DNA from 3 places in the Paeniglutamicibacter cryotolerans genome. Region 3 is predicted to be linked to each of the others. Evidence: riboswitches for the same ligand, from Rfam matches in the RefSeq annotation. Region 3 holds a riboswitch; each other region holds the start of a gene.
What was found. A riboswitch is a leader RNA that binds a small molecule or an ion and turns the genes downstream of it on or off. The one in region 3 is predicted to bind S-adenosylmethionine.
Positions count from the first base shown of each region.

Region 1: it holds a riboswitch for S-adenosylmethionine, as region 3 does, so the genes downstream of both, E9229_RS02475 (cobalamin-independent methionine synthase II family protein) here and E9229_RS07990 (hypothetical protein) in region 3, are expected to answer to the same signal.
Region 2: it holds a riboswitch for S-adenosylmethionine, as region 3 does, so the genes downstream of both, E9229_RS05150 (flavin reductase family protein) here and E9229_RS07990 (hypothetical protein) in region 3, are expected to answer to the same signal.

Region 1 covers NZ_JACHVS010000001.1:500,142-503,412, forward strand. The annotation lists gene E9229_RS02460 (cation:proton antiporter) at 1-153, shown strand, start outside; tRNA gene E9229_RS02465 (tRNA-Gly) at 255-328, shown strand; gene E9229_RS02470 (AEC family transporter) at 473-1,399, shown strand; SAM riboswitch class I at 1,457-1,564, shown strand; gene E9229_RS02475 (cobalamin-independent methionine synthase II family protein) at 1,578-2,807, shown strand; gene E9229_RS02480 (amino acid ABC transporter substrate-binding protein) at 2,980-3,271, shown strand, end outside.
Region 2 covers NZ_JACHVS010000001.1:1,075,076-1,078,346, forward strand. The annotation lists gene E9229_RS05145 (DUF1801 domain-containing protein) at 1-243, shown strand, start outside; gene E9229_RS05150 (flavin reductase family protein) at 1,122-1,631, opposite strand; SAM riboswitch class IV at 1,695-1,806, opposite strand; gene rplI (50S ribosomal protein L9) at 1,971-2,423, opposite strand; gene rpsR (30S ribosomal protein S18) at 2,439-2,678, opposite strand; gene E9229_RS05165 (single-stranded DNA-binding protein) at 2,741-3,271, opposite strand, start outside.
Region 3 covers NZ_JACHVS010000001.1:1,694,181-1,697,451, reverse strand. The annotation lists gene E9229_RS07995 (DEAD/DEAH box helicase) at 1-1,824, shown strand, start outside; SAM riboswitch class IV at 1,943-2,071, shown strand; gene E9229_RS07990 (hypothetical protein) at 2,087-2,407, shown strand; gene E9229_RS07985 (PDR/VanB family oxidoreductase) at 2,489-3,271, opposite strand, start outside.

The DNA of each region.
Region 1 (3,271 bases), 1.2 Mb from region 3:
GGGGCCGTCAACGAGAAGCTTGCCGCCCTGGCGACCGCCTACGTGCTGCTATTGGCCGTCTTCGGCCCGATCGCCACCCGCTTCGTTGAACCACTGACCAGGCCGTGGGTGGCGCGGCAGCAGCGCAAACCTGCTCCACCGGTCATGCCCTAGCTGTCGGCGCCACGCCGGTAGGCCGCCGATTAGGCACCGGCCCCGGGGTGTGCGCTATGCTGGTGAACGCCCGGCCGCCAATGGCGGACGGGGCAGGCATTGCGGGTGTAGTTCATTGGTAGAATGCGACCTTCCCAAGGTTGAGAGGCGAGTTCGATTCTCGTCACCCGCTCCAACCGATCCGGTCCCCCACAGCGTGGGAGGCCGGATTCTTGTTTGCCTCCGGACACCCGCGTCGCCGGATTACATCGTCGGATCCGGCCGCGGCTAGTGTCGATTCGGCAACCATGGTTCGGTGAAACGATCGGAAGGCGAAAACGTGGGCGGAGTGCTGTCGGGATTCGCCGTGGTCTGGACAGTCATCGTCGTCGGCTACTTCGTGGGCCGCACCGGTGTACTGGGACCCGATGCCAGGCTCATTCTGAACAGGCTGACCTTCTTCGTCGCCAGCCCGGCGCTGCTCTTCACCACGCTGTCCACGTCGAACCCCACGGCAGTGCTGGGACCACAGCTCGGCGTGGCGACCATCTCGGCGTTCCTCACCGGAACCCTGTTCGTGCTGATCACCCGTTGGTGGCTGCGACGCGACCTGACCGAAACAGTCATCGGGGCGATGAGTGCCTCCACGGTGAATTCGGCCAACCTCGGCCTACCCATCGCCCTGTACGTTCTCGGGGACCTGTCCCATGCCGCCCCGATCATCCTCTTCCAGCTGGCCGTCTACTCACCCATCTGCCTGGCCATCCTCGACGCGAGCACTTCCCGGCACCGGACCACCCCGCTGACGATGCTCATACAGACGGCCCGGAACCCGATGATCGTCGGATCCCTGGCCGGCCTGCTCGTCGCCGTGTTCGGCTGGAAGCTTCCACCGCAGGTCGCCGATCCGGTCGAACTGATCGCCGGTGCCGCGATCCCGGCCATGCTGATCGCCTTCGGCATCTCGCTGGTTGGGTCCAAGCCGCTGGAACGGGCCGCCGGACGGCGGGCCGACACCCTGGTGGCGACCGGGCTCAAGCTCGTGGTGCACCCCGTGCTGGCCTGGCTGATTGCCGCGTTCGTCTTCCGCCTGACCGGGCTCGACCTGTTCATCGCCGTGATCATGGCGGCACTGCCCACCGCCCAGAACATCTTCGTCACGGCCTCACGTTACGATCGCGGCGTCACGCTGGCCAAGGACACCGTCCTGCTGACCACCGTTATTGCGCTTCCGGCGATGCTGCTGGTGCCGCTGCTGCTCGGCTGAGGTCACACGACGGCGTCAAATAGTGACACGCATCGCTTCCGTGATAGGAATTATTCGTACCCATCCGGAGCGGCCGAGAGACCTGGATCGATGAAGCCGCAGCAACCTACCCCGCCGATGAGGCATCTGAAACGGTAACGGTGCTACTGCCAGGTTCGATGGAAAGAGGCAATTGCCCATGTCCTTTAACGACAGTCGTATCCGCACCACCCACGCCGGCTCGTTGCCGCGCACCGAAGCACTCCTGACGGCCAACGCGGCCAAGGAGCGCGACGGAATCACGCCCGAGTTCCATGAACTGCTCGAGGCCTCCGTCACCGGAATCGTCGCCAAGCAGCGGGAGCTGGGCATCGACATTCCCAACGACGGTGAATTCGGACACACCATGTCCTCCGCCGTCGACTTCGGCGCCTGGTGGAACTACTCCTTCGCCCGCCTAGGCGGCCTGGAGGAAACCACCGTCGACCGCTGGGCCGATGCCCAGGTCAACCGCTCCACCCCCGGCAACGTCGTACTGACGTCCTTCCCGGACCGGCGCGACCGCCAGGCGTTCGCCGAGGCCTACGCGGATCCGACATCGGGCATCCTGGCACACCGCAAGGCCACCACGCAGCCGAAGGTCGTCGCACCGCTGACCTACACCGGGCACGACCTGGTGGCATCGGACATCAGGAACCTGAAGACCGCCATGGCGGCAACCGGCACCGAAGAGGGCTTCCTCGCGGCACTGTCCCCCGCCTCCTGCGCGCGCCTGGCCAACGACTTCTACACCAGCGACGAGGAGTACCTCTTCGCCGCGGCGGATGCCATGCGTGAGGAATACAAGGCGATCATTGATGCCGGGCTGACCCTGCAGATCGACGACCCGTCACTGGCCGAATCCTGGGACCAGGTCAACCCGGAGCCGAGCCTCGAGGACTACCTGAAGTTCCTCGAGCTGCGCGTCGAGGCGACCAACTACGCGCTGCGCGGGCTGCCGGCAGAGCGGATCCGCCTGCACGTGTGCTGGGGTTCCTGGCACGGGCCGCACACCACCGACATCCCGTTTGCCGACATCCTCGATCCGGTGCTGCGCATCAACGCCGGCCAGTACTCGTTCGAGGCCGGCAACGTGCGCCACGAGCACGAATGGCGCCTCTGGGAGGACCATGTACTGCCCGAGGGCAAGATCCTGGTCCCCGGCGTCGTCTCGCATGCCACGAACGTGGTCGAGCACCCGGAGCTGGTCGCCGACCGCATCGAGCGCTTCGCCAACCTGGTCGGCCGCGAGAACGTGATTGCCTCCACCGACTGCGGACTCGGCGGCCGCGTCCACCCGCAGATCGCCATGGCCAAGCTCGAGGCACTGGGCGCCGGCGCCGCACTGGCCACCAAGCGCCTCTGGAAGGGCACCGAGATCATCGTCTGATCTCGGTTTCAGCAGCACCCGCCGAGGCCGCCGCACGCATCTGTGTGCGGCGGCCTCGGCGTCGTCCGGTCGTGGCATTTCGTAGCACTTCGGAACATAGCTCTTATCCTGCACCAGCGGGGGTGTTAGCGTCGTGTCCAACCCGTTTGACCAACGAAAGGCCCCCCTCCCCATGAAACGCCGTCTCCTCACCTTCGCCGCAGCGGCCGCCCTGGTAGCGCTCACAGCCACCGGCTGCGGCTCATCGAAGCCCGCCACGCCCGGGGCTTCGGGCGAGGCCGCCGGCCTGACCCTGCAGCAGGTCAAGGACGCCGGCGTGCTGACTATCGGCACCGAGGGCACCTACAAGCCCTTCTCGTTCCACGAGGGTGGAACCGGCCCGCTGACCGGTTACGACGTCGAAGTCGCCACGGCCGTGGCGGACAAGCTGGGCGTGAAGCCGGAGTTCAAGGAAACGCAGTGGG
Region 2 (3,271 bases), 620 kb from region 3:
TATGACAGCGGGCATGAGGGCGACGCCGCGATGATCGGTTTTTCCCCGCGGGCCTCGAGCCTCTCGCTCTACGGTCTGACCAATGCGCCACGGGCGCCCGAGCTGCTCGAGAAACTGGGCAAGAGCCGACGCGGGGCCTCCTGCCTGTACGTGAACAAACTCGCCGATGTCGATATTGACGCCCTACGCAAGCTGATGGAACACGGATATCAACACATGAAAAAGGAGCATGGCTCCACGTAAGGGGACGTCTCGTCTCGTAGTTCCCCAGAGGATGAACGCCCGACACGCGCCTTGGGTGTCAGTCATGTTGCGCCTGGCCGCTGCAGAGATGGCGCCAACGTAGTCCTCGCTGCCTTTCTTGCCTTCATTAACCTGAGCCTCCCAGCCGGAGTGCCGGGCGTTGAACCGACTCCCAGCTCAAGGCCGCTACCCGCTGGACAAACGCATTCGCGGTCGTGGCCGTCTGGGCATAGTCGACGTCCGCACGATGGCACCGCCTATGGTGTGGCCAGCAACCGGTCCGGTTAAGGGCCCGACAGCACCTTCGCGCCGCCGCTCTCCCAACTAATTCATGCCCAGGGCCACCTTCACGCTGCAACGTGGCATTCCAGATGCGGCCAACTCGAATGAACTCCACTCCGATCACCTCTCCAGGAGCGTCGCCAAGTGCCGTTTCCCCTGATCCTTCAGGCCTCTTCAAAGATTCCCGGCCACCCTTCGGCGTCCCGATCCCTGGCGAGACGCCAGATGCCGGGTCCGGCGTGGAGATCGGCACGGCGGACTGCGTGGAATCTGTCGCGCTGGCCTGCGGCGGAGACCCGGCGTTGCATCTGGCAAGCAAGAAACCGCTGCCTGCCGCAAAAACTACGGCCCACGACGGCCCCGGGGAACGGGATCGCATCGATGACGCTCCATCGCCCCCCCTCTCGCTTCTGACGGCATGCATCTGCCCCCGTGACACGAACTGAAGTTTCCGTCACGCTACTCCAGAAGAATCCTTGATGACCATGGCACACGCCACAGGGGGCCGTTCAGTCCAAGGTGCCCAGCTCATGCTTGGTCAGAGGATTGCGGAGGGCCGAGCGGTCGATGGACGCGGGGAAGGGCGTTAGCCGCCGCTAGGAGGCCAGGGCCTGCGCTTCCAAACGGCGGAACGCCGAGCCGTGGAAGACCAGTGGGTCGTTGGCCTCCTCCAGCGTGGAGAATCCATGCACCCGCAGCAGCACCACCTGGTGGTCACCGGCCGGGACCTCCTGCTCCACCGAGCAGTCCAGCCACAGGCTGGCGTCCTGCAGGAACAGGGAGCCTTCGTCCGTCGAGTCCAGACGCAGGTCGGCAAAGCGGTCCCCGGCCTTGGAGGCGATCTGGCGGCATGCCAGGTCGTGTCCCGCACCCAGGATCGAGACCCCGATACGGCCAGCCTGACGCACGACCGGCCAGGTCTTGGACGTATTCTGCACCGCGAACATCACCAGCGGTGGATCCATGGAGACGCCGACGGTAAAGGTCGAGGCGATGATGCCTTGCGGTTCTCCATCGATGATGGCGCAGAGCGCGGCAACGCCCGAGGGGTGCTGGGAGAAGGCGTGTCGCAGGGATTCCTGGTCGAGTTCCCGGTTCAGGGACATGGGCGTTTCCTTGTCAGTCGGCCCACCGGATGGAGGGTGCCGAACATGGCCACCCCTTACGGCGTGCGGTACTTGCCGCCGGTTTTCCGGGGGCCGAATCCTCACCTGGAGCACCCCACTACCGTGAGAGGGTTGCCGGCCAACAAGCCAGGGCTGTTCGTTGACGCTCTTGATTCACTACCCACGGTAGGAGAGCCGGCCCACATCAGTCAAAGGCTGTGGCGCATTGTGTCCTCACGCTTCGATCTGCTGGCTTCCCGTTAAAAAAGCGAGACCCCGCAAAAATGCGGGGTCTCACCGGTCTCGGCCGCAAGCGGTCGGGGCCATCGTGCCCAAATACTACTTGGCGGCGACGATCTGCAGGTTGAGGGTCGCAGCGACGTTCTCGTGCAGGCGAACGGTAGCGGTGTAGCTGCCGATCGACTTGATGTGGTCGTTGATCTCGACCTTGCGCTTGTCGACGTTTCCGAGGCCAGCGGCCTCGAATGCCTTCGCGATGTCTTCGGTCTTTACAGTGCCGAAGAGGCGGCCGGTTGCGCCGGCCTTGACGGCGATCTTAACCGACTTGGAGGACAGCGAAGCAGCAAGTGCCTGAGCATCTTCCAGGGAAGCAACGGCCTGAGCTGCACGTGCTGCCTTGATCGACTCCACCTGCTTCTCACCACCCTTGCTCCAGGTGATTGCGAAACCGCGCGGCAGAAGGAAGTTACGTGAGTAACCGTTCTTCACCTCGACGATGTCGCCTGCGGCACCAAGGCCGGTGACTTCGTGGGTCAGAATGAGCTTTGCCATGTTGTTTACCTTCCCTTAGCCGCGGCCAGCGCCGGAGTAAGGAAGCAGAGCAACCTCACGCGCGTTCTTGATGGCCTGTGCAATCTTGCGCTGTTCCTGAACGGAGACACCGGTGACGCGACGGGCACGGATCTTTCCGCGGTCAGAGATGAACTTGCGCAGCAATGCTACGTCCTTGTAGTCGATGACGGTAACGTCAGCGGCCTTCAAGGGGTTGGACTTTGGTTTGGGCTTACGGAGTTCAGCCTTAGCCATCGTGGAGCTCCTTTATCTTGTGGAGCCCGCAGAGGAACTCTGCGGGATGGTGAATATTTTGGTTAGAAGGGCGGTTCGTCGGAACCGGGGTTGCTGCCCCATCCGCCGTTGTTTCCTCCGGCAGGAGCACCCCAGGGATCGGCTGCAGGCGCATTCCAGTTGCCACCGCCGGATCCGCCGGCGTTGCCGCCACCGAAACCAGGGTTGCCGCCGGCGTTGCCGCCACCGAACCCGCCAGCGTTGCCGCCGGCATTTCCGCCGCCGAAGCCTCCGCCGCCACCGCCGGAGCGCTGGGTGCGGGTGACCTTGGCAGATGCGTACCGCAGCGACGGGCCGATTTCATCGACCTCTAGCTCGGTAACGGTACGCTTTTCGCCTTCTTTTGTTTCGTATGAACGCGACTTGAGGCGACCCTGGGCAACGACTCGCATGCCCTTGGTCAACGTCTCAGCGACGTTTTCGGCAGCCTCGCGCCACACCGATGCACGGAGGAACAGCGTGTCGCCGTCCTTCCACTCATTGGACTGGCGGTCGAAGGTCCGCGGGGTCGAAGCAATGGTGAAGTTCGCCACTGCCGACCCGGACGGGGTGAA
Region 3 (3,271 bases):
ACCACGGTGGAATCGGACCGCCGCGACTGGTTCGACCTGGGCCTGATCATCTCCATCGGCGAACGCCGGATCCCCTTCGCCGACATCCTGCGGGCGCTCTCACGCGGCCAGGACAAGTTGCTCATGCCCGACAAGAGCTATTTCTCCCTTGCCCACCCGCTGTTCGACAAGCTGCGGCTGTTGGTCGGCGAGGCCGGCGCGCTGTCGGACAAGAACCATGATCTGAGCATCACCCGTTACCAGGCGTCCTTCTGGGAGGAACTCGACGCTCTGGCGACCCACACCGAGGGTCCCGACTCCTGGAATTCTGCGGTCGGCTCGCTGCTTCACCTGGCCGATGCCAGCAACGTGCGGCTCCCCACCGGCCTGAACGCCGAATTGCGACCCTACCAGCGCGAGGGCTTCGCCTGGCTGGCATCACTCTGGTCCAATGGGCTGGGCGGGGTACTCGCCGACGACATGGGCCTGGGCAAGACCTTGCAGGCCCTCGCACTGATGCTCCATGCCCGCGAGGTGTGGGCCACCGGCGGAATCGCCGCTCCGGGCGAACCGGCAGTGAAGTACGCGGCGGATGCGCTGCGTCCGGCCCCCTTCCTGGTGGTCGCGCCGACGTCCGTCGTCTCCAACTGGGCCATCGAGGCCAAGCGCTTCGCCCCCGAGCTGAAGGTCGTCGCGGTCACCGATACCGAGGCTCGGGCTGCCAGCTCGCTGGCGGAACTTGCCGCCGGGCACGATGTGCTGATCACCAGCTACACGCTGTTCCGGCTGGATGCCGACGCCTACCAGGACATCGAATGGGCCGGACTGTTCCTGGACGAGGCCCAGTTCGTGAAAAACAAGGCCACCAAGGCGCACCATGCGGCACGCGACCTGAACACCCGCTTCAAGCTGGCCATTACCGGTACGCCGATGGAAAACAACTTGATGGAACTGTGGTCGATCTTCGCCATCGTCTCCCCCGGGCTCTTCCCCTCGGCGGTGAAGTTCGCCGAGAACTACCAGCGCCCCATCGAGAAGCAGGGATCCACCGAGCCGCTGGGACGGCTCAAACGCCGGGTCCGTCCGTTCATGTTGCGTCGTACCAAGGATGCGGTGGTCACCGACCTGCCGCCGAAGCAGGAACAGGTGCTGCACGTCGAGCTCTCGCCCAAGCACCGGCGGATCTATGACACGCATCTGCAGCGCGAACGCCAGAAGATCCTGCAGCTGGTCGATGACATGGATAAGAACAGGTTCACGATCTTCCAGTCGCTGACGTTGTTGCGTATGCTCTCGCTCGACGCTTCCCTCGTGGACGAGGAATACGCGAATACCCCCAGCGCCAAGCTCGACGTGCTCTTCGAGCAGCTCGAGGACGTGCTGGCCGAGGGCCACCGCGCGCTGATCTTCAGCCAGTTCACCTCGTTCCTGAAGAAGGCGGCGGATCGCTTGACCGAGGGCGGCGTGGAATTCGCCTACCTGGACGGTTCGACGCGCAAACGCGCCGAGGTCATCGACGAATTCAAGTCTGGCAAGGCCCCGGTCTTCCTGATCTCATTGAAGGCCGGCGGATTCGGGCTGAACCTCACCGAAGCTGATTACTGCTTCCTGCTTGACCCGTGGTGGAACCCGGCTGCGGAATCGCAGGCAGTGGACCGCGCCCACCGCATTGGGCAGACGCGGAACGTGATGGTCTACCGTCTGGTCGCCAAGGACACCATTGAAGAGAAGGTGGTTGCCCTGCAGGATTCCAAGCGCCAGCTGATCTCCTCGGTGATGGACGAGGGCGAGGGTTTCGGCACCGTCCTGAACGCCGAGGACATCCGCGAACTGCTGCGCGACTGACCGCACGTCAGCCGGGGCAACACCCGTGCGGCGCGCCCCGGTTCCGATGACACTGTGCGTCGGCGCCGGGGCTCGCGGTTTTTGCGGACACGCGGATTGCCCGTAATGTTGAACCCAGCTTCAAGACTCTTGGCTGCGTAACCACGCAAGGCTCCGACCCGCCAAGGACCAACCCGAACGTTGTTTGCCGGGTGGTTCGGATGACGAAGCGGCCCGTGCGGCAGCCGCCGGCGGGCAAGGACAACCCCGAACGGGATACGCCATGGGCCGCACAGCCAGCCGCCAATACCCAGCCTCCACCACGCAACTATCCGCCGCCCCTGGGCTCCCGATCCCGGGAGCCCAGCGCTTCCCCGGCGACTGGATCGAAGCATGGCTGCGCCTTTGCCCGGATTCCGCCACGGTACATCTGGGCACCTCCGGCATGGATTGGATCCTGCCCGCCGCCGACATCCAGGCCCTGGCCGCCGCGCTGGAGGGCGCTCCGGGCGCAGCGGTGCAGTTCAACCCGGATGCCGGGCTGGTCCTCGTGCCCGGAGCCCACCAGCGCAACGGCAGCTCCTTCTTCCGGCTGGGCCGCTGACCGTCACCGAAGACACGAAAAGGCCGCCAGGTGGCGGAGCAATTGCCCCGCCACCTGGCGGCCCGTCACCGGAACCCGGCTCTAGAGGTCCAGGATCATGCGCAGGCCCTTGCACCGGGACACGCAGATCATCATGGTCTCCCCTGCCTCGCGTTCCTCCTCCGAGAGCAGCGAATCACGGTGGTCGATCTCCCCGGAGACCACCGTGGTCTCACAGGTACCGCAGATGCCCTCGCGGCAGGAGTTCAGCACCGGCACCCCGGCGCCGGCCAGCGCGTCCAGGATGCTGGTGCCCACCGGCACCTGGACCTCGATGCCCTCGGTGGTCTCGACGGTGAACTCGTGGTCCCCGGCAGCCGGTGCCGTGGCGGCGGGATCGGCGACGAAACGCTCGAAGTGGAAACGCTTCTGGTCGTCCCACGCGCTGGTCAGCGAGGAAATGAAGTCCAGCAGCGGGCCCGGGCCGCACACGTAGGTGTGGAAGCCGGCATCCGGGGCCTGCAGCAGGTCCTTCAGCGGGAACAAGCCCGCCTCGTCATCGGCATGCACCTGCACCTTGTCCCCGAACCGCTCCAGCTCGGAAAGGAACGCCATCGAACTCCGGGAGCGGCCCATGTAGACCAGGCGCCACGGGATCCCCGATTCCTGCGCTGCGGCGAGCATCGGCAGGATCGGGGTGATCCCGATGCCGCCGGCCAGGAACAGGTACTCCGGTGCCGGTTTCAGGGTGAAGTTGTTGCGTGGTTCGCGGACCTTGATCCGCGCCCCGGGACGCAGGTCATCGTGCACGTAGGCCGATCCGCCGCGGCCCGCCGCCTCGCGCAGGACGCCCAGGCGCCAGCGTCCGGCGCCGGCCTCGGAGCA